One region of the Mesorhizobium sp. M2A.F.Ca.ET.046.03.2.1 genome, then DNA from elsewhere that is predicted to be linked to it. Evidence: predicted binding sites of a transcription regulator. Region 1 holds the regulator's gene; each other region holds the start of a gene.
The links. The regulator PhoB, encoded in region 1, activates phosphate uptake and scavenging genes when phosphate is short. The targets are predictions, from matches to a motif close to TGTCATNNANCTGTCAT.

Region 1 (7,143 bases):
GGAAGCGCGGATTGAGCCGGCCCATCACCTTGCGCGCCTCGGCTTCCATGGCGACGTCGTCCAGCGTGCCCCACGCGGTCATCAGCTCGCGCCCGAGGAAGAGATTGGCCGCGGCATCGACATTGTCGGCCAGGGCCAGCGTCTGGTAGATCGTCTCGACGCCGTGTTTCTTGGCGTCGCGCGGATTGGAGATCGATGCCTCCTCGCCATTGATGAAGATCTGTCCGCTGTCGCGCTTGTAAGCGCCGGACAGGATCTTGATCAGCGTCGACTTGCCGGCGCCGTTGTGGCCGAGCAGCGCCATCACTTCGCCGGGGAAAAGATCGACGGACGCATCGTCGACGGCGCGGATGCCGCCGAAGGCGATCGAGATGTTGCGCATGTCGACCAGCGGAACGCCGGCGGGAGCGGATTTGTCAGCCATGTTGTTTCTCCTCCCTGATCAGGCCCGCTTGCGATAGAGGGTGTCGAGCCACACCGCCACGACCAGCACGGCGCCCACGACGATGCTTTGCAGCGGCGAATCGACGCCGAGCAGCACCATGCCGGACTGCAGCGACTGCATCAGCAGCGCTCCCAGCATAGCGCCGAGCACGGTGCCGGAACCGCCGGCGAGCGAGGTGCCGCCGATGACGGCCGCGGCGATGACCAGCAGCTCGTCAAGCGTTCCGAGCGCATTGGTGGATGAATTCTGCCTGGCCGACGAGATCGCCGCCGCGATCGTCGCCAGCACGCCCATGATCATGAATACCTTCATGGTGATCCAGCGCGTGTTGATGCCGGCGAGGTTGGCCGCTTCCGGATTGCCGCCGATGGCGAAGACATAGCGGCCGAAGCGCGTGCGCTTGGTGACGAAGGTCATGATCAGGCCGACGGCGACCGCCATCAGCACCGGAATGGCGATGCCATGCGCGATGAACAGTCCGCCTTCGGGAACGGTGATGTTGTTGGCGGCGGCATAGCGGTTCACGATGCCGATCGGCCACGGATAGGAATTGGCAAGCCACACAGCGCCCAGGATGATCGCGCAGGTGACCGTGGCGAGCAGCGTCTCGGCCCAGACCGGACGCAGCGGGAAGCGGAAGCGCTTGCGCTGCACGCGACCGTTATAGTGCATGAAAATGACCGCCAGGCAGGCGACGATGCCGACGACCCAGCTCCATTTGGCGCCGATCGAGCCCGCCGGGCCGCCGCCCATCAGCTGGAACGTGGCGTCAAGCGGCGCGACGGTCTGGCCGCTGGTGACCCACCAGGCAGCGCCCCGCCAGACCAGCAGACCCCCCAGCGTGACGATGAAGGCCGGCACTTCGAGATAGGCGATGACGAAGCCCTGGAAGGCGCCGATGAGGAGGCCGAGCGCCAGGCCGATCAGCAGCGCCAGGACCCAGATCCACGGGTTACCGAGCTCAAGCCCGACGAAGCGGACCAGGAAATGCACCTGGGCAAAACCCATGACCATGCCGATCACCCCTTCGGCCGATCCGACCGACAGGTCGATGTTGCGCATGACGATGACCAGCACCATGCCGGAGGCCATGATCGCCACGGCCGAAGTCTGCACCGACAGGTTCCAGAGATTGCGCGGCGTCAGAAAGGTGCGGCTGTCGAAGTCGAGCGGATTGACGCCAAGCCGCAGGCTGGAGATCACATGCAGTCCGACCCAGATCAGGAGCAGCGCGCCGATCATCCCGAGCATGCGGGTGTCCAGCTCGGTTGCCTTCAGGAACCGGGCGACGGTGCCCAGCTCCGAGGCACGCGCGGTGTCTGCCGGTTGGGTGGACGTCGTGTCGGTCATGAATTCCTCCTGCCGGCCTGCCCGTCTGGCGCGGATGCCGGAGCAAGCCTAGAAGCTATCCGCTCGAGGCGGAACGGTAATCTTCGAGAAAACGCCGCGGCTTTCAGGCCGCGGCGCAAGGTTTTTGGTCTAGTGTCGGCGAGCTTAGTTGCAGACCTTGACGCTGCCGGCGGCAACGCCAGCGCAGACTTCGTCCTTCTTGATCCAGCCGGCGTCGATGACGAGGTTGAGATTGTCCTTGGTGATCGCGATCGGGGTCAGGAACAGCGACTTGACGGTGTTGCCGCCAGGCGTCGTGAAGTCCTTGGCGCCGGCGATGTCGCCCATCTTCTTGCCGTCGGCGAGCTGCGAGGCGATCTCGGCGGCGTTCTTGCCGAGCTCGCGCGCGTCCTTCCACACCGACACGGTCTGCGTGCCGAGCGCGATGCGGTTGAGCGCCGCGTGGTCGCCGTCCTGGCCCGAGACCGGAACGGTGCCGGCCAGCCCTTGCGCCGTCAGCGCCGCGACGACGCCGCCGGCGGTGCCGTCATTGGCGGCCACGACCGCGTCGACCTTGTTGTCGTTGGCGGTCAGGAACTGCTCCATGTTCTTCTGCGCGTTGGCGGGCAGCCAGCCGTCGGTATAGGCCTCGCCGACATTCTTGATCTTGCCGCTGTCGATCGCCTCTTTCAGCACTTCCATGGAACCCGAGAACAGGAAGTCGGCGTTCGGATCGGAACCCGAGCCCTTGATGAAGACGTAGTTGCCTTCCGGCTTGGCCTTAAACACCTCACGGGCCTGCATACGGCCGACTTCCTTGTTGTCGAAGGTCAGGTAGAAAACGTCCTTGTTCTCGATCAGGCGGTCGTAGCCGACGACCGGGATGCCCTCATCGAGCGCCTTCTGCACCGCCGGGCCGATTGCCGAGGCATCCTGCGCCAGGATGATCAGCGAATTGGCGCCCTGCGAGATCAGGCTTTCGACGTCGGTCAGCTGCTTGCCCGGATTGGACTGCGCGTCGGCCGAAATATACTTGTCGCCGGCGGCCTCGATTGCGGCCTTCATCGCCGCTTCGTCGGTCTTCCAGCGCTCTTCCTGGAAATTCGACCACGAGACGCCGATCACCTTGTCCTTCGCCTCGGCGACCGAAGCCAGCGTCAGCGACATGGCTACGCCCGCCAGAATGGCGGCTGCGAATTTTTTCATGATATCCTCCCTGCGCCTTGTGCGGCGCGACCCAGACTGGCCCGAAGGCCGGCATAAGAGGCTTTTTTTCGAGCCTCAAAAAAATAGTGGTCCAGCGAAATGAAGCTGTCAACCGACATTCTGATGGCATTTGATGGGTCCAGGCATTTTTTTCGGAGTCCGCAATAAATAATGACATCGGCTTTGGCTTCTGCCACTATCCTTAGCGTGTCAGCGACAGGCCATGGCATCATCACAAGGCCGCGATGACCGGGGAGGACGTGCGAGACGATGTCGGTCGGAATCCGTCACGACGATTTGCGCCGGCGCAACCGCGCCATGGTGATTTCGGCCGTGCGCCGCGCCGGCCAGCCATCGCGGACGGAAATTGCCGCCACCACCGGCCTCAGCCACTCGACCATTTCGGCGATCTCCGCCGATCTGATCCAGGAGGGCATCCTCACCGAGAGCAAGGCCAGCGAGCCGACGGCGTTGAAACGCGGCCGGCCGCAGATCGGCCTGGCGCTGAATCCCGAAGCCGCCGCGGTGCTGACGGTGGTGCTGTCGCTGAACTTCCTGTCGGTCGCCGTCATCGACTATGCCGGCCAGGTGATCGCCGAGGAACAGCGGCGCCTGGACACGCTCGTCATGCCGCGCGACGAGCTGATCGGCGAGTGCCTGGCGATCGTCCGGCGCCGGCTGCAGGATCCCGATCTCGACGTGGGCAGCGTCGCCCGCATCGCCATGGGCATTCAAGGCATCACCGATTCCCACGCGCGCGCCATGCTATGGTCGCCGATCACGCCGCTGACCGACATTCCGTTCGCCGACATCCTGGAGAGGGAATTCGGCATCCCCGCCACCATGGAGAACGACTGCAACATGATGGCGGTGGCGCTGCGATGGCGCGATCCCGAGCGCTATCGCGACAATTTCATAGCCATCCTGCTCTCGCACGGCATCGGCATGGGCCTGGTGCTGAAGGGCGAATTGTTCACCGGCACGCATTCCTCCGGCGGCGAGTTCGGCCACATGATCCATCGTCCGGGCGGCGCGCTTTGCCGCTGCGGCCGCCGCGGCTGCGTCGAGGCCTATGCCGGCAACTACGCCATCTGGCGCAGCGCCATGGGGATAAGCGAGGACGCCGCGCCGACCGACATCGGCGACGCCGACATGCGCGCGCTGGCCGCAAAGGCCCGGCAGGAGGACGGCCCCGAACGGGAAGCTTATCGTCGGGCCGGCGAGGCGCTGGGCTTCGGTCTTGGCAGCCTGTTCGCCCTCATCGACCCGGCGCCGGTCGCCATGGTCGGCGTCAGCGCGGCCGCCTTCGACCTGATCGAGCCGGCGCTGAGGGAGGCGATCGCCCAGACCGCCGGCGGCCAGCACTCGAGCTCGATCTCCTTCGACACCGAGCCGAACGAGCTGCCGCTGATCCGCGAAGGCTGCGCCACCCGCGCGCTGACCTTCGTCGATCAGGAGATCTTCGCGCCGGGTGTCCAGGCAAGAGCGGGCAAGCACGTCGCATAAGCCGCAAGCTCAAGCGCCGGGATATGCTGAGATTCAGGTCAGGCCGAGTCGAGAATGGTGGGTTCCGAGAACCGGAACGGAGCGTACTTTTTGGTACGTGAGTACCGGAAGCGCAGGAAGCCGCCATTCGCAGGCCGGCCTCACCTGAATATCAGCATATCCCTAGTCTTCCCGGATTGCATAACCCGCCCCGCGGATGGTGCGGATGACGTCCGGCATGCGGCCGTTGTTGACGGCCTTGCGCAGGCGGCCGACATGCACGTCCACCGTGCGCTCGTCGATATAGATCGTCTCGCCCCAGACATTGTCGAGTAGCTGGCTGCGCGAGAACACGCGGCCGGGATGCCGCATCATGAACTCGAGCAGGCGGAACTCGGTCGGGCCCAGCCTGATCTCGCTCTTCTTGCGGTAGACGCGGTGCGATTCGCGGTCGAGCACGATGTCGCCGACCTTGAGCACGCTGGACAGCACCTCCGGCTTGGCGCGGCGCAGCAGCGCCTTGACGCGCGCCATGAACTCCGGCGTCGAGAACGGCTTGACCAGATAGTCGTCGGCGCCGGTGGACAAACCTCGAACCCGATCGCTTTCTTCACCGCGCGCGGTCAGCATGATGATCGGCAGCCGCTCGGTCTCGGGCCGCATCCTGAGACGCCGGCAGAGCTCGATGCCGGAGACCGCCGGCACCATCCAGTCGAGCACGAGCAGGTCGGGAACATTTTCCTGAAGGCGGATTTCGGCCTCGTCGCCGCGGGTCACCACTTCCACCTGGTAACCCTCGGATTCGAGATTGTAGCGAAGCAGCACCCCCAGCGGCTCCTCGTCCTCCACCACCATGATGCGTGGCGCGATCATCGGGGTAACCTTTTCCGTCAGGCGGCCGGCGCCGACATTGCCGTCTCGTCCTGCTTGGGACGGTTGGCGGGCAATTGCGTGCCGGTCAGCACATAATAGGCGTTCTCGGCGATGTTGGTCACATGGTCACCGATGCGCTCGAGGTTCTTGGCGCAGAACAGAAGATGAGTGCAAGCGGTGATGTTGCGCGGATCTTCCATCATGTAGGTCAACAGCTCGCGGAAGACGGAGGTGTATTTGACGTCGATGCGTTCGTCGTCGTTGCGAAGCTTGGCCAGCGCCGTGGCATCACCCACCGTATATTCCTGAATCACGCCCTGGACCTGGATCAGCACCAGTTGCGCCATGGAATCGATCGAATGCGTGAGGTCGCGCGGGGCGGTGCTGACGCCGACTGACCCGACGCGCTTGGCGATGTTCTTGGCGAGATCGCCGATGCGTTCGAGGTCGCCCGCCATGCGTATCGAGCCGACCACGTGGCGAAGATCGTCCGCCATCGGCTGGCGCTTGGCGATCAGCGTGATGGCGCGGTCGTCAAGCTCGCGCTGACGCGCGTCCATGATGGCATCGTCGGAGACGACGCGCTGCGCCAGCGCATTGTCGCTTTCGAGCAGGGCCCTGGTCGAGCCGCCGACCATGGAGCCGGCGAGATCGCCCATGTCGTTGATGAGCCGGCTGATCTGCCTCAGATCCTCGTCGAACGAGGCGACGGTATGTTCGGCCATGATGTTGTCCTCGTATGAGCTCAGCCGAAGCGGCCGGTGATGTAGTCCTGGGTGCGCTTCTCGCGGGGCGAGGTGAATATCTTCTCGGTCCGGTCGAATTCCACCAGCTCGCCCAGATACATGAACGCCGTCTGCCGCGACACGCGCGCCGCCTGCTGCATGTTGTGGGTGACGATGACGATCGTGTAGTCGGCCTGCAATTCGTCGATCAGCTCCTCGATCTTGGCGGTCGAGAGCGGATCGAGCGCCGAGGCCGGTTCGTCGAGCAGGATGACCTCCGGCTTCACCGCGACGGTGCGGGCGATGCAAAGGCGCTGCTGCTGGCCGCCCGAGAGGCTCTGGCCGCTGGCGTTGAGCTTGTCCTTAACCTCGTTCCAGAGTGCGGCGCGCTTCAGCGCCGACTCGACGCGGCTGTCCATCTCGGCCTTGCTGATCTTCTCATAGAGCCTGACGCCGAAGGCGATGTTCTCGTAGATCGACATCGGGAACGGCGTCGGCTTCTGGAACACCATGCCGATCTTGGTCCTGAGCAGGTTGAGGTCCTGCGAGCGATCGAGGATGTTCTTGCCGTCGAGCAGCACCTGGCCCTCGGCGCTCTGCTTCGGATAAAGCTCGTAGATGCGGTTCAAGACGCGCAGCAGCGTCGACTTCCCGCAGCCCGACGGGCCGATGAAGGCGGTCACGCTGCGCTCGGGCAGCGACAGGTTGATGTCCTTCAGCGCCTTCGACTGGCCATAGTAGAAGTTGAGGTTCTTGACCTCGATCTTGGCCTTCTCGACGGTCGTGTCGGCTACGTTCAGGTCGGTGGACAACATCGGTTTCATCTGTCCTCTCTGCGTCCGGTTAGGCTGCGGGCGATGATGCTCAGCCCGAGAACCGTCAAGGTGATCATGAGTGCGCCCGTCCAGGCCAGCTGCTGCCATTCCTCGTAAGGGCTGAGAGCGAACTGGAAGATGGTCACCGGCAGGCTGGCCATCGGGGCATTGAGATTGCTCGACCAGAACTGGTTGTTGAGCGCGGTGAAGAGCAGCGGCGCCGTCTCGCCGGAGATGCGGGCGATCGCCAGCAATATGCCGGTCA
Region 2 (7,143 bases), 3.4 Mb from region 1:
GGTCACGTCGGCATAGCCGGCATGTTCGTTGAGGTTGCCCTGCGGCTTGTAGAAGGAGACCTGCGGCAGCTTGCCGTCGTCGATCGCCTTGATGAACTCTTCGCCGCCGAGGCCGCCATCCTTGATGTGCTCGGCGCGCGCGGCTGTGCCCGGCGCGTAAGCCGCGAAATAGTTGTAGGGCTGGTGATGGAACTGGAAGTTCGGCACGGGCGTCGCGTTCTTGCCGTCGAGCGCCACCTGCCAGGCGCCTGAATACCACGCCCAGGAAACGCCCTTCAGCGACAGGAGATCGCCGACGGTGATCTCGTGCTGCGGCGGCAGCGTGGTCGGCGCAGCCGGATCGGCGAGCGCCTTGTCGCCGCCTTCGGCCGGCTTGTTGGCGCTCGGCTGGTAGGGCGGCTGCATGGTGTTGACGGCATAAAAGTCTGGAGTGATTGCGCCGTCATTGGCGAATTTCGGCACGCCGCCGAGTGCGGAGGCCGGTGAATTGTCGGCCGGCTTCAGCGTCACGCCATCCGGCTCGACGACGGCGATCTGGCCCTTCACCGGGCTGGTGTCGGCATTCGGATAGTAGGGCACGCAGGCGCAGGCGAGCATGAAGTGGTTGAGGAAGGAGCCGCCGAAGGCGCCTTGGAAGAAATTGTCGGCCAGAACGTACTTCTTGGCGATCGCCCACATCGGCAGGTTGGAGCCGTCGTAATGGCCCATTACCAGCGAGCCGGAATCGGCCCAGGCGACGAACTTGTCGTTCTTGCCGCCGTCGATCTGCATCTGCTCCTGGTAGAAGCGGTGCCAGAGGTCATGCGTGACGACGTTGGTGCCCTCGTTGAAGCCGTTGGGATCGTCGATGGCGAATGTCGCGTTGGCGAGATGCGCGCTCTGCGCTTCCGTCACCGCCGGCGTGACGCCCTTGCCGGTCAGCCCGCCCCAGGCCGGCGGCAACTCGGAAAGCAGCTTGCCGTCACGGTCGAGCTGGCGCGCCTGGCCGGGCGACACATTCGCCAAGCCGTTGGCACCGGGGAAGCCGCCATAGAGGTTATCGAAGCTGCGGTTCTCGGCGTAGATGACGACGACGGTGTCGATCTTGTCGTAGCCGGGGGGAGCCGCGTGGGCAGCGGCGGAGAGCGATGCCAGCGCCGTGGTGGCGAGGCAAAGGGAGAGAAGGGACCGGGTCATTGAAGGATGCCTCGTGGCTGGGGAATGGCTGGAGGACGGCAATGCAGGAACGCAGATGCATCAATGCCCAGCTACTTCGATGCCTTGTCACCTTTGTGACAGTTCCGTCCCCGTCAAACACGGTTTCGTGAGCGGGACGGCCAGTCATCAATCCGTTGCACTTGAACCTTACGTCGCGAAGGAAATCAGGGATGTCGCCGCGCAGATGAGACGGAAAAATCACGCGATCGCCCTGCTGGCAGCTTCGATCGTCGGCTTGACCGCACCCGCCAATACCGCGGAGCCATTGGGCGTCCATCCTGGCCCGATGTCGCGCCGGGAAGCTTATGCCCGCGTCGACGCGCTGACGGCGCTCGGACGGCAGATGTTCTTCGACCTTTCGCTCTCTGCTTCCGGCAAGCAGGCCTGCTCGTCCTGCCACGATCCCAATCACGCCTTCGGACCGGCCTCGGCCTCGCCGGTCGAGATGGGCGGAGCCAGGCTCGACCAGCCCGGCGTGCGCGCCGTGCCGTCGCTGCGCTATTTGCAGGCAGCGCCAGCCTTCAGCGAGCATTTCTACGACTCCGAGGACGAAGGCGACGAGAGCGTCGACAACGGCCCGACCGGCGGCCTGACCTGGGACGGCCGCGCCGACCACGGCAAGGACCAGGCGAGAATCCCGCTGCTGTCGCCCTTCGAGATGGGCAACAAGGACGAGGCCCAGGTGGCCGCCAGCCTGCGCAAGGCGCCCTATGCCGACGCCTTCAAGGCCGCCTTCGGCGCCGATGTCTTCGACCATCCGCAGGACGCTTTTGATGCCGCGGTGGAAGCGCTCGGCACCTTCGAGCAGAGCAGCGCCGATTTCTATCCCTATTCCAGCCGCTATGACGCCTTCCTCGCCGGCAAGGCGCAGCTCTCGGCGCAGGAATTGCGCGGCCGGATGCTGTTCGAGGACGAGGCGAAGGGCAATTGCGCGAGCTGCCATTTGAGCGAGCCCGCCAATGACGGCGAGCCGCCGCAGTTCACCGACTACGGCCTGATCGCGATTGCCGTGCCGCGCAATCCGGCGATCCCCGCCAATTCCGATCCTGATTACTTCGACCTCGGCCTGTGTGGCCCGCTGCGCACCGACTTCAAGGGCCGCGCCGAGTATTGCGGCCTGTTCGAGACGCCGACGCTGCGCAACGTGGCCTTGCGCAAAAGCTTCTTCCACAATGGTTATTTCCACACGCTGCGCGACGCGGTCGCCTTCTATTCCAGCCGCGACAGCGATCCGGCGCGCTGGTACCCGAAGAATGCCGACGGCACGGTCGACAAATTCGACGATCTGCCAAGAGCTTACTGGCCGAACCTCAACACCGACCCGCCGTTCAACGGCAGAAAGCCCGGCGACAAGCCGGCGCTGACCGATGCCGAGATCGACGACATCGTCGCCTTCCTCGGCACGCTGACCGACGCCGACCAGGCGGGGCACTGAGGCTGGGGGCCAGTCAGAAAGGCGCGCCGCGAGATTGATTCAAGGCGGTGCGGGCTCGGTTGCCGCTTCTCATTGCGCGAGCGCGTAGCGGCTCACCACCATGCCGCAGGCATAGGACTTCGAGCCGAGGAGCGTCAGCCTGGCGAACCCGCTTTTGTCGAAGATGCGGCGGCCTTTCCCCAGCACCGCCGGATTGATGAAGAGCTGGAACTCGTCGACCAGGCCGGCGGCGATCAGCGCCGAGGCGAAGCCGGCGCCGCCGAACACGGCGATGTCGCCGCCCTCGCCCTGCTTCAGCGCGTCGACCTCGCGCGGCAGGTCGCCGCTTACGACCCATGTCCGTTCCCAGCGCGACGCTGCAAGCTTGTCGCTCGCGACGACCTTCTCAGCCTCGACGATACGCTGCGCGAAAGCATAGAAGCGATCCTTCGGATATTTCTTGGCCGCATTGCCCCAATGGGCAAGGTAGCCCTCTTCCACCATCTTGCGGCTCAACAGGATGGTGCCGACGGTCGTGAAGACGGCATTGAAATCCTGCTTCAACTCCTCGTCCCAGTCGCTGTCGTCGCCCCATTCCCAAAGCTGCCAGCGACGATCCTCATCGGAGCCGACAAAGCCGTCGACCGACATTTGCATCTGAAGGATCAGCTTCCTCATGCTCATTCTCCTCGCCAATGATTTACTTTTGGAACCGTTTGACGCAAAGCGGCAATGGTGTCAATAGTAAATTGATTTACAAATGGAAGTATGTTGATGGCGACCAAGGGACGGTCTGGCTGCCCGATCAGCCTCTCGCTCGAATTGCTCGGCGACCGCTGGACACTGCTCATCATCCGCGACCTGGCTTTCGCCGGGAAACGGCATTTTCGCGAATTCCTGCAGTCCGACGAAGGCATCTCGTCGCGCACGCTGGCCGAGCGGCTGCAGACGCTGCAGGACGAAGGCATCCTCACGCGAAGCGACGACCCCAGCCATGGCCTGAAGGCGATCTACCGGCTGACAGAGGCCGGCATCGACCTGTTGCCGGTGCTGGCGACGCTAGGCGCCTGGGGCAGCAAACACCGCAAGGCCGACGACAAGCTTGCCCGAATCGCCGATGACCTCGCGACCGGCGGCGAGCCGGCGCTCGAGCGGATGAAGGAGACGCTCAGGGCGCAACATATGGGATAGCGGAGTCGGAACACCGCGCTCCGCCGGCGACCTGTGTTCAAACGCTTGGGTCAGCGAGCGGCGTTGCGTGGCCAGTGCGTCGAAGGCAAATGCAACACCCGCGTGCCGTCCGCCGATTTGTCTCGCATTTTCACAGTTGGCCATGAGCGTCGACGATCTCAGCCAGCCTGTCCGCTCCGCGGCGGCCCCGCCGGCTCCTCGGCCGGTGGCTCCCCGGGGAGCCCCAATCGCAGCCGCTCCTCCTCGGCGAAGCTCTCGGCCTGCTCGTGAATGTCGAACACTTGCTGCGTCAGCCTGCCACCGTCGACGATGCGCACGATCCATTGGCCATTGACGGTTTTCACACGCACACTGTCTGGCTCGCTTGTTATCATACGGCTCCTGCCTTCGGCCCAAGTATCTGGTGCCTAGACCCAATACGATCTAGAGCGCGTCCTGTTTAATCCGGTTCATATCCTGCGGCTTTGAAGTAGTTGGCACATTCGGCTGGGGTGAAGAGGTCGACGACCGCACCGACCGCGTCCCACAAAGCGTTGATGGTCCTCTCGGCCTTTGCTCGCAGCAGCGCCTTGAGTTTGGCGAAGGCGTTCTCAATCGGATTGAAGTCGGGACTGTAAGGCGGCAGGTAGAGCAGGCTCGCGCCTGCGGCCTCAATCGCGTCGCGCACGCCGGCGGCCTTGTGGGCGGGCAGGTTGTCCATGACGACTACGTCGCCCTCCGACAATGTCGGGACCAGCACCTGTTCGACATAGGCCAGGAACACGTTGCCGTTCATGGCGCCGTCGTAGACGAAGGGCGCAGTCATGCCCGTCAGCCGCAGCGCTCCGGTGAAGGTCGTGGTCTTCCAGTGGCCATGCGGCACGCCGGCCCGGCAGCGCTCGCCGCGCGGCGCTCTTCCACGCAGGCGGGCCATCTTTGTGGAGAGGCCGGTCTCATCGATGAACACGAGCTTCGCCGGATCGAGGTCGAGCTGGCCGTCGAACCAGTCCCGGCGCCGGTTCAGGATGTCGGGGCGATCCTGCTCCAGTGCGTGCGCGGACTTTTTTTGAATGTCCAGCCGTGGCGGCGAAGCCAGGCGCTCAAGGCGCTGCGGCTGATGCGCACCGACTGCTCGGCGACGAGCCGCTCCACCATCTCGTTCAGCGTGATGTCCTTGCGCTCCTCGATCAGCCTGACGATGAAGGGTTCATGCGCATCGAGGCTGGAGGCGCGGCGGCGGCCCTGCGGGCGGGGCGCCAGTTCGCCGATCTTCGCCCGCGCAATCCAGCGGATCGCGCTGGACACTCCCACGCCGAACCGCGCCGCCGCTTGCCGCGCCGACATGCCCTCGTCCGAAGCCTTCAAGACCCGCGACCGAAGATCCATGCTCAATGCTTTTCCCATCGTCAACCTCCATCGAGGTGGACGTTGAATCAGCACAAAACGCAGCCGTCACATCACAATCGATTCATCGATCACAGGAAGTGCTCTAGAGCGCCTTAAGTTGTCGAAAGCGGAGCTGATCGACATTTAGTGCGAAGGCACTCGCCGATACTCAGTAGATTTTTGAAATCTGACGGATAAAAACGACTATGGCGCCTACGTCGCCCCGTCGAGCAAAGACTACAATAACTCACGGAGTGGTGGGGAGCGATGGGCGGCCCGGCTGCCTTGGGGGTGATACTGGGTTCGGCGGCCGGGCCTGACCGGAGTTTGCGAGGCCGCCGGCTGCAGGAAAGGATGCGCTCGCGCCCATGCGAGGGCAAGAACGACCTAGGCCCTAGGACCAAAGCTGCAAGCGCAGGGGCCGAGACGGACCAATCACAATCAGGCTGTAAACCACCTGAAGCCGGCCGCGCGTCAAAAGCCGAAATAATGCTGGCCGAAAAGATAGCCGAGCGCCGCGACCACCAGCGGAAACAGCGCCGGCGCCGCCCTGCTGAACAGCGAGGCGCTTATCTCCTTGGCTGGAGCGCTGGGTTTGGCATTGCCGAGGTTTTTGGTCATGGGCTTAGTACCGGTTGGGGCCAGTTGCCGGCGGAGCCATAAATTAGAAGTCGCTTATTAAGTTTCCAGCAAGCCCAATGCTACAATTCGCGGCAATTTATTCCGATTGCTGGGTGCGCTCGGCAAGCGCGAAAGCCTGGAGGTTGCGCGATTTGCCGGGATCCTGGTCGGCATTGGCGATGATGGCATGGAAGGCGGCGCGGGCGATGTCCTTCTTCCTGGCGTCGGGATGCTCCTTGCGCACCGCCTTGAGCAGGTCTTTCGGCTTCATATCGGGGGTGACGAGGCGCATCAGCGTGTCGCCTATGGCCTGCAATTCGCTGGCATCCATAACGATGACCCTGTTTTGACGACATAAGCCTAGCATATAGGGGAGCGAGCGCGTCACTTTCGTGATACGCGCCGGGAGCTGGGCGACGGTCGCCATGACCCAAGCCGTCGATAGTCAGGATCCGAAATGGCGAGAGGCGAACTGACGGACGGCAATGCTTGGTGACCTTGCCGCTTTCGGCGGACTTTTCCTGACCGCCTTCGCCGCCGCGACCATCCTGCCGCTGCAATCGGAAGCAGCGCTGGTCGGCTTTCTCCTGGCCGGGACCCATTCGCCGGCCGCGCTGGTTCTGGTCGCGACGATCGGCAACGTGCTTGGTTCGGTGGTCAACTGGCTGCTGGGCCGCGGCATCGATCGCTTCGGCGACCGCAAATGGTTTCCGGCAAAGCCTGCCGCGCTCGACCGCGCGGCGGCGCGCTATCACCGTTACGGACGATGGAGCCTGCTGCTGAGCTGGGCTCCATTTATCGGCGATCCGCTGACGGTGATGGCCGGCGTGCTGCGCGAGCCCCTATGGAGCTTTATCGCCATCGTCACCGTTGCCAAGACCGGCCGGTACCTGCCGGTGGCGGCCGCGACCCTCGGCCTCTAGCCTAAAGAACTCATGGCGCAGGCATCCAGCCGTGAATTCTCGCCATAGCAAAGCCGCACGGCCAGGGCGGCCGCGATATGTCCCTGCGGGCCGGCCTTGGCAAATCGCCAAGGCCTTCCGTTGAAGTTCGGGGGCTCTATCAAAGAGCTGGGTCGCTCTATCCTTTACGCGGGCACAAGGACGGCGATGCGATGCACGCCGACTTCCTTGCTGGTATTCGTCGCCTCGTCGGTCTTGCCTTTGGAGCAGGTGTACATGTCACCGACCTTGAGCTTGAACTCCTTGTCCGCCTTCTTGATGGTGAATGCGCCGGAAGTAATGGTGCATACCATGTCGTTATCCATCACACTTTGAGGAGCGTGCGCTCCGGGCTGAAACACCACGTCAACAATCGAGATGCTCTTATAGGCGGGAATGTCGGAGTTGCCGGTG
Region 3 (7,143 bases), 1.3 Mb from region 1:
CGCCGCCGAACAATGGTTGGCGGGCCGGATGTCGGATGACGAGGCCATCGCCGACATGGCGTCCCGTTTCGAACAGTTGACCGAAGCGTGGCTTGCCGCGCGCGGCCGTAAAGCAGCATAAGAAACGGGCAGCATAAGAAAACGGCGTCAACGAAAGCCGGAGGAAACGACAATGACGAAGACCGTTCGCCTGACGATGGCGCAGGCACTGACCCGCTTTCTCAGCCGGCAAATGACCGAGCTCGACGGCAAGACGGTGCCGATCTTCGGCGGCGTGTGGGCAATCTTCGGCCATGGCAATGTCGCCGGCATCGGCGAGGCGCTCTACCAGGTGCGCGACGAACTGCCGACCTTCCGCGCCCATAACGAGCAGGCGATGGCGCATGCGGCGATCGCCTATGGCAAGGCGAATTTCCGCCGCCGCTTCATGGCCGCGACCTCTTCGATCGGCCCCGGCGCGCTGAACATGGTGACCGCGGCGGCGCTGGCGCATGTGAACCGGCTGCCCGTCCTGTTCCTGCCCGGCGATGTGTTCGCCAACCGCCTGCCCGACCCGGTGCTGCAGCAGGCGGAGGATTTCTCCGACGGCACGGCGAGCGTCAACGACTGCTTCCGGCCCGTGTCGCGCTATTTCGATCGCATCACGCGGCCGGAGCAGATCATCCCGGCGCTCAACCGCGCGATGCAGGTGCTGACCGATCCAGCCGAATGCGGCCCGGTGACGCTGTCGCTCTGCCAGGACGTGCAGGCCGAGGCCTATGATTATCCGGAAAGCCTGTTCGCCGAACGGATCTGGACGCCACGGCGGCTGCGCCCCGACCGCAACGAGCTTGCGGCCGCCGTCGCGGCGCTGAAAGGGGCGAAGAAGCCGCTGGTGATCGCCGGCGGCGGCGTGCTCTATTCGCAGGCTTCCGATGAACTGGCGAAGCTGGTGCAGGGCGCCGGCATCCCGGTCTGCGAGACCCAGGGCGGCAAGTCCTCGCTGCCTGACGATCATCCGCTCAACATGGCGGCGGTCGGCGTGACCGGCACCTCGGCCGCCAACCGGCTGGCGGAGGAGGCCGACGTCGTGCTCGCCGTCGGCACCAGGCTGCAGGATTTCACGACCGGTTCCTGGGCGCTGTTCAAGAATGCCGGCCGCACCATCATCGGGCTGAACACGCAAGTCTTTGATGCGGGCAAGCACTGGGCGCTGCCGCTGGTCGCCGACGCCGGCGAAGGGCTTTCCGAACTGGCCGCGGCGCTGAAGGGCTGGACGGCGCCCGCCGCCTGGACCGACAATGCACTGAAGGGCAAGACGGAGTGGCAGGCCGCCGCCGCCAAGGTGACGGCTTCGACCAACGCCGCCTACCCTTCCGATGCGCAGGTGATCGGCGCCGTGCAGCGCGCCATGGGCTCGGGCGTGACGCTGCTGAATGCGTCTGGCGGCCTGCCGGGAGAACTGCACAAACTCTGGCAGGCGGGCGCTCCCGGCTCGTATCATGGGGAATACGGCTTCTCGACCATGGGTTACGAGATCGCCGGCGGGCTCGGCGCCAAGATGGCCAAGCCTGATCAGGAGGTCGTCGTCATGGTCGGCGACGGCTCCTATCTGATGATGAATTCCGAGATCGCCACCTCGGTGATGCTTGGCCTGAAGCTCACCATCGTGCTGCTCGACAATCGCGGCTATGGCTGCATCAACCGGCTGCAGATGGCGACCGGCGGCGCCAACTTCAACAATCTCTTGAAGGACGCGCGCCACGAGGTGCTGCCCGATGTCGATTTCGCCGCGCATGCCGCAAGCATGGGTGCCATCGCCGAGAAGGTGGCGTCGATCGCCGAGCTGGAAACGGCGCTGGCCAAGGCGAAGAAGAACGACAGGACGACCGTTCTGGTCATAGACACCGATCCGCTGGTTTCGACCGAGGCCGGCGGCCACTGGTGGGACGTCGCCGTGCCGGAGGTCTCGGCGCGACGCGAAGTGAACGCAGCGCGCAAAGTCTACGAAGAAAAGCGTCAAATGCAGAAGATCGGAGATTGAAGCTGACAGCGCAGATCCCCTACCTCCCCCTTGTGGGGAGGTCGGACCGAAGGTCCGGGTGGGGGTCGGCGCTGCCCCCTCCCCGCTGCTTCGCAGCGACCCTCACCACAAAGGGGGAGGGTAGGAACGAACCGACATTGGAGTGACGACTTGAAAGCCAAACTGGGCATGTCTCCCATCGCATGGTGGAACGACGATCTCGTGGAACTGAGCGACGACGTGTCGCTGGAGGAGTGCCTGCGCCAGTCGCGCTCGGCCGGCTTCACCGGCATGGAGATGGGCCGCCGCTTCCCCAACGATCCCAAGGTGATGCTGCCGATCCTGAAGGAGGCCGACGTCACCCTTTGCGGCGGCTGGTTCTCCGGCACGCTGGTCAACGAGGACCTGGCGAAGAACAAGGACCGCATCCAGCCTATGATCGACCTGTTCAAGGCGGTCGACGCGCCCTGCATCGTTTATGGCGAGGTCGGCCGTTCGATCCAGGGCGACCGCTCGAAGCCTTTGGCCACCAAGCCAAAACTTTCGGACGACGAGATGAAGGCCTATGGCCGGCGCGTCACCGAATTCGGCGAATGGTGCGCGGAGCAGGGCATGCCGCTTTCCTACCACCATCACATGGCCGCTGTGGTCGAGACCGAGCCGGAGCTCGATGCCTTCATGCGCAACTCCGGCGAAGGCATCCCGCTTTTGCTCGACGCCGGCCATCTCGCCTTTGCCGGCGGCGATGTGCTGCGCGCCATCGACAACCATTACAAGCGCATCAACCATGTCCATCTGAAGGATGTGCGCATGGGTGTGATCGAGGGGCTCGACCGCTCCAAACAGTCCTTCCTCGATGCCGTGGCGCTCGGCGCCTTCACCGTGCCGGGCGACGGCTCGCTCGATTTCGGCGCCATCGTTCAGCGTTTCGCCGATTATGGCTATGAAGGCTGGTTCGTCGTGGAAGCCGAACAGGATCCTAAGAAGAACCCGCCGCTCAAGATGGCCCAGGTCGGCCACAAGGAGCTGATGCGAGTGATGACAGCCGCCGGCTACACGGTGGAGACGCAAGGGTTTCCGGCCTGAACGGTGGATCTGGTCCAGCGCCCGGTTTATCCGTTGCGCTTTGGGCAAATCCTGGATTGGCGTGATGAAAGACTATGAGCATCCCTTCTTCCGGCCGTTGTGGCGACGCATCGCCGTCGTCGCGGTCTGCCTGATCTGGTCGGCGATCGAGTTCGCCTCCGGCACGCCGTTCTGGGGCATCATCGCGCTCGGCTTCGCCGGCTATGCGGTGTGGCAGTTTTTCTATCTCTACAAGCCGGCGGAGGAGGCGAAGCCTCCGGCCGAGCCGAAGGAATGAGGCGGAAGCCATGGCGCGGACGTTTTTGCGGATCGGGTGCTGCGTGCGTCATAGATCGCATACGTCGGCGATTGGCCGGAACGCACCTCGCTTCGTCATCCTAGGGCGGAGCAAGGAGCGCAGCGACGCAGCGCAGGCCTAGGATCCATGCCATGACTTTGAAGTGTTGCAACGGTGCAGAATTCTGCTCCGCTGGCATTCCACGTCTGAGGTAACGGCATGGATCCTAGGGTCTCCGCGACGGAGCTTCGCTCCTGCTTCGCCCTAGGATGACGAAGTTTAGAGGCCACGGCCAACACCGAAGGTTTGCGCCGGATTCCTCAGCTGGTGAAATCTCTGGGTCGCCAGCCCGCTGAGCGAACAAGGACAGGAGAGACAAAATGTCGAAACTCATCGTCAAGGCCGACAGGGGCCACGGCCATGTCGCGCATGTCACGCCGCAAAGCGCCGGCTGGACCTATGTCGGGTTCGACCTGCATCGGCTGAAGGTGGGCGAGACGGCGTCCGGCAAGACGGGCGACCGCGAGGTTTGCCTGGTCTTCGTTACCGGCAAGGGCAAGGCGACCGCCGGCGGCAAGGATCTCGGCCTGCTCGGCGAGCGCATGTCGCCTTTCGAAGGCAAGCCGTGGTCGGTCTATGTGCCGCAAGGCACCGAATGGTCGGTGACCGCCGACACCGAGCTGGAACTCGCCGTCTGCTCGGCGCCGGGCCTCGGCGGCGGCCTGCCGGTGCGCGTCATCGGGCCGGACGATCTCGGCCAGGAGGTACGTGGCAAGGGCACCAACACGCGCTACGTCACCAACATCCTGCCCGAGGGCAAGCCGGCGGATTCGCTGCTGGTGGTCGAGGTCATCACGCCCGGCGGCCACACGTCCAGCTACCCGCCGCACAAGCACGACCAGGACAATCTGCCGGCCGAATCCTACCTGGAAGAGACCTACTATCACCGCCTCAACCCGCCGCAGGGTTTTGCCTTCCAGCGCGTCTACACCGACGCCGACCGCAACGGCGTGCGCGAGCTGGACGAGGCCATGGCGATCGAGGACGGCGATGTCGTGCTGGTGCCGAAGGGCTATCACCCCTGCGCGGCCTGCCACGGCTACGACCTCTATTATCTCAACGTCATGGCCGGACCGAAGCGGACGTGGAAATTCCACAACGCGGCCGAGCACGAATGGCTGATGAAGGCCTGACCGCGCATTGGTCCAGCCCGGAAAAATCGTCGGCTAACGAGCTTGCGGCTGGACTTGCCTTCGAAAACCCATGAAAGCTTCGTCAATCCGTCATGGAAATCACCTATGGCAGCGGTTCCGGTGCATGTCGCCGCAAACGCCTTGGCGTTTTGGGACCCACGACTTGCCAAGACAATGACTTGAAGCGCGTCGCATGATCCTTCGGGCGCGGCGCGCTTGACGAGGAACGCCGATGCGATACGCCATCTACTACACACCGGAACAGGACGAGAAGCTGGCGCGCATTGCCGCCAACTGGCTGGGCCGTGACCCATTCGGGGCGGCGACGCGGCCGGTGGAGGCCGTCGGCGATCTGTCTGCCGCGGAAGTCGCCTTCCACACCGCCTCGGCCAGGCGCTACGGGTTCCATGCGACGCTGAAGGCGCCATTCCGGCTGGCGCCGAACGAGACCGAAGCCTCGCTGCGGGCCGCGCTCGACGCTTTCGCCGAGGCGACGCCGCCTGTCGTCATCCCGCGTCTGGTCGTCGGGCAGATCGACGGCTTCTTCGCGCTGGTGCCGGAAACGCGGTTCGCGCCGCTCAACGACTTCGCCGGCGAGGTGGTGCGCGCCTTCGACAGTTTCCGGGCGCCGCTGACCGAGGCCGAGATCGAGCGACGCAGCCCCGATGCGCTGAAGCCGGACGAGTTCCGCAACCTCTGCCAATGGGGCTATCCTTACGTCTTCGACACGTTCCGCTTCCACATGACGCTGTCGGGGCGCGTCGGGCCGGAGGAGAGCCCGCGTCTTCGCGCGGCGATCGACGGCCTGTTCGCCGACGTGCTGCGGCAGCCGGTGCCGGTCGATGCGCTGACCTTGTTCGTCGAAAGCGAGCCTGGCGCCCCGTTCATGGTGCTTTCGCACCACGCGCTTGGCCGTGGCCAGGCCCGCAAGACAGCTTGATTTGATTGCCGACCGCTCGAGATAGGACCGCCTGAGATGACCGCCGAAACCGTTCTCACCAATACCCGCATCGTGCTGCCCGACGAGATCGTCGAGGGCTCGCTTCTGTTGCGCGACGGCCTGATCGCCGCCGTCGAGCCGGGCGCTGCCCGCACCGGCGAGGATATGGGCGGCGACTACATCATCCCGGGCCTCGTCGAGCTGCACACCGATCACCTCGAAGGGCATTACGCGCCACGCCCGAAAGTGCGCTGGAACCCGATCGCCGCCGTGCTTGCCCATGATGCCCAGGTGGCGACCGCCGGCATCACCACCGTGCTCGACGCCCTGCGCGTCGGCATGGACGAGGACGCCGACCTGAAATCCGACGATGTGCGCAAGCTGGCCGATGCGATCGAAGATAGCGTGCGCCAGGATCGGCTCAGGGCCGACCATTTCATCCATTTGCGCTGCGAGGTCTCGGCGCCGGACTGCCTCGAGGCTTTCGCCAATTTCGAGACTGACGACAGGGTGAAGCTCGCCTCGCTGATGGATCACGCGCCCGGACAGCGCCAGTTCGTCAATCTCGAGACCTATGCCTATTACTACCAGCGCAAGCTGAAGCTGACCGACCGCGACTTCCAGAAATTCTGCGAGAAGCGAATGGCGGAATCGGCCCGCAATTCCGGCCCGAACCGGGTTTTCATCTCGGCCGCCTGCCGCGAGCGCGGCATCGTGCTGGCCAGCCATGACGATGCAACCGCCGGCCATGTCGACGAGGCGATCGAGCAGGGCGTGCGCGTCGCCGAGTTCCCGACGACGGAAGAAGCGGCCAAGGCCTCCAAGGCGGCGGGTCTCGGCGTGCTGATGGGTGCGCCGAACGTCATGCGCGGCGCCTCGCATTCCGGCAATGTCTCGGCGCGCACGCTTGCCGCCGACGGCCTGCTCGACATCCTGTCGTCCGACTACATCCCCTTCAGCCTGATCCAGTCGGCCTTCTTCCTCGGCGATGTCGTCGAAGGGATTTCGCTGCCCCAGGCTGTAGCGATGGTCTCGAAGAACCCGGCCGAAGCGGTCGGCCTCGCCGACCGCGGCGTCATCGAGCCTGGCCGCCGCGCCGATCTGGTGCGCGTGCGCGTCGACGACCATGTGCCGGTCGTGCGCACCGTGTGGCGCCAGGGCCGCCGGGTCGCATGATGGTCTCGGCCCTCATCGAGCGCGAGCTGGCCGATAGCCTGCCGATCCGCAACGGCGTCTTCGTCGCGGTGGTCGGCCCGAGCGGTGCCGGCAAGGATACGGTGATCGGCTACGCCAAGCAGCGTTTTGCCGGTGAGACGCGGCTGGAATTCGTGCGCCGCGTCATCACCCGGCCAAGTGACACCGCAAGCGAGGATCACGACACGCTGGCGGATGCCGCCTTCGCGGAAGCCGAGGCAGACGGCGCCTTCTCGCTGTGCTGGGACGCGCACGGCCTGCGCTACGGCCTGCCGGCCGATGTCGACTGGGCCGTGGCGAACGGCCATGTCGCCGTGGCGAATGTCTCCCGCGCGGTCATCCCGGCGCTGCGCGAACGCTACGCCAACCTGGCCGTGGTCGAGATCACCGCCACGCCGGAGATCCTCGCCGAGCGGCTGGCGGCGCGCGGCCGCGAATCGCGCGGCGAAGT

Region 2: the regulator PhoB is predicted to act here: its motif matches at 1,319-1,335, upstream of EJ072_RS00590 (acid phosphatase).
Region 3: the regulator PhoB is predicted to act here: its motif matches at 4,636-4,652, upstream of EJ072_RS13105 (DUF1045 domain-containing protein).

The regions. Positions count from the first base shown of each region.
Region 1 covers NZ_CP034449.1:4,062,572-4,069,714, reverse strand. The annotation lists gene EJ072_RS19450 (ATP-binding cassette domain-containing protein) at 1-424, opposite strand, end outside; gene EJ072_RS19445 (sugar ABC transporter permease) at 443-1,795, opposite strand; gene xylF (D-xylose ABC transporter substrate-binding protein) at 1,940-2,980, opposite strand; gene EJ072_RS19435 (ROK family protein) at 3,251-4,486, shown strand; gene phoB (phosphate regulon transcriptional regulator PhoB) at 4,649-5,338, opposite strand; gene phoU (phosphate signaling complex protein PhoU) at 5,356-6,063, opposite strand; gene pstB (phosphate ABC transporter ATP-binding protein PstB) at 6,084-6,887, opposite strand; gene pstA (phosphate ABC transporter permease PstA) at 6,884-7,143, opposite strand, start outside.
Region 2 covers NZ_CP034449.1:103,506-110,648, forward strand. The annotation lists gene EJ072_RS00590 (acid phosphatase) at 1-1,176, opposite strand, end outside; gene EJ072_RS00595 (cytochrome-c peroxidase) at 1,382-2,632, shown strand; gene EJ072_RS00600 (dihydrofolate reductase family protein) at 2,702-3,289, opposite strand; gene EJ072_RS00605 (helix-turn-helix domain-containing protein) at 3,386-3,802, shown strand; gene EJ072_RS00610 (hypothetical protein) at 3,961-4,146, opposite strand; one part of gene EJ072_RS00615 (IS630 family transposase) at 4,242-4,849, opposite strand; one part of gene EJ072_RS00615 (IS630 family transposase) at 4,849-5,185, opposite strand; gene EJ072_RS35770 (hypothetical protein) at 5,642-5,788, opposite strand; gene EJ072_RS00620 (hypothetical protein) at 5,886-6,119, opposite strand; gene EJ072_RS00625 (YqaA family protein) at 6,274-6,711, shown strand; gene EJ072_RS00630 (hypothetical protein) at 6,876-7,143, opposite strand, start outside.
Region 3 covers NZ_CP034449.1:2,760,972-2,768,114, forward strand. The annotation lists gene iolC (5-dehydro-2-deoxygluconokinase) at 1-121, shown strand, start outside; gene iolD (3D-(3,5/4)-trihydroxycyclohexane-1,2-dione acylhydrolase (decyclizing)) at 173-2,023, shown strand; gene iolE (myo-inosose-2 dehydratase) at 2,174-3,088, shown strand; gene EJ072_RS13095 (DUF3329 domain-containing protein) at 3,153-3,365, shown strand; gene iolB (5-deoxy-glucuronate isomerase) at 3,746-4,558, shown strand; gene EJ072_RS13105 (DUF1045 domain-containing protein) at 4,791-5,498, shown strand; gene EJ072_RS13110 (alpha-D-ribose 1-methylphosphonate 5-triphosphate diphosphatase) at 5,535-6,674, shown strand; gene phnN (phosphonate metabolism protein/1,5-bisphosphokinase (PRPP-forming) PhnN) at 6,671-7,143, shown strand, end outside.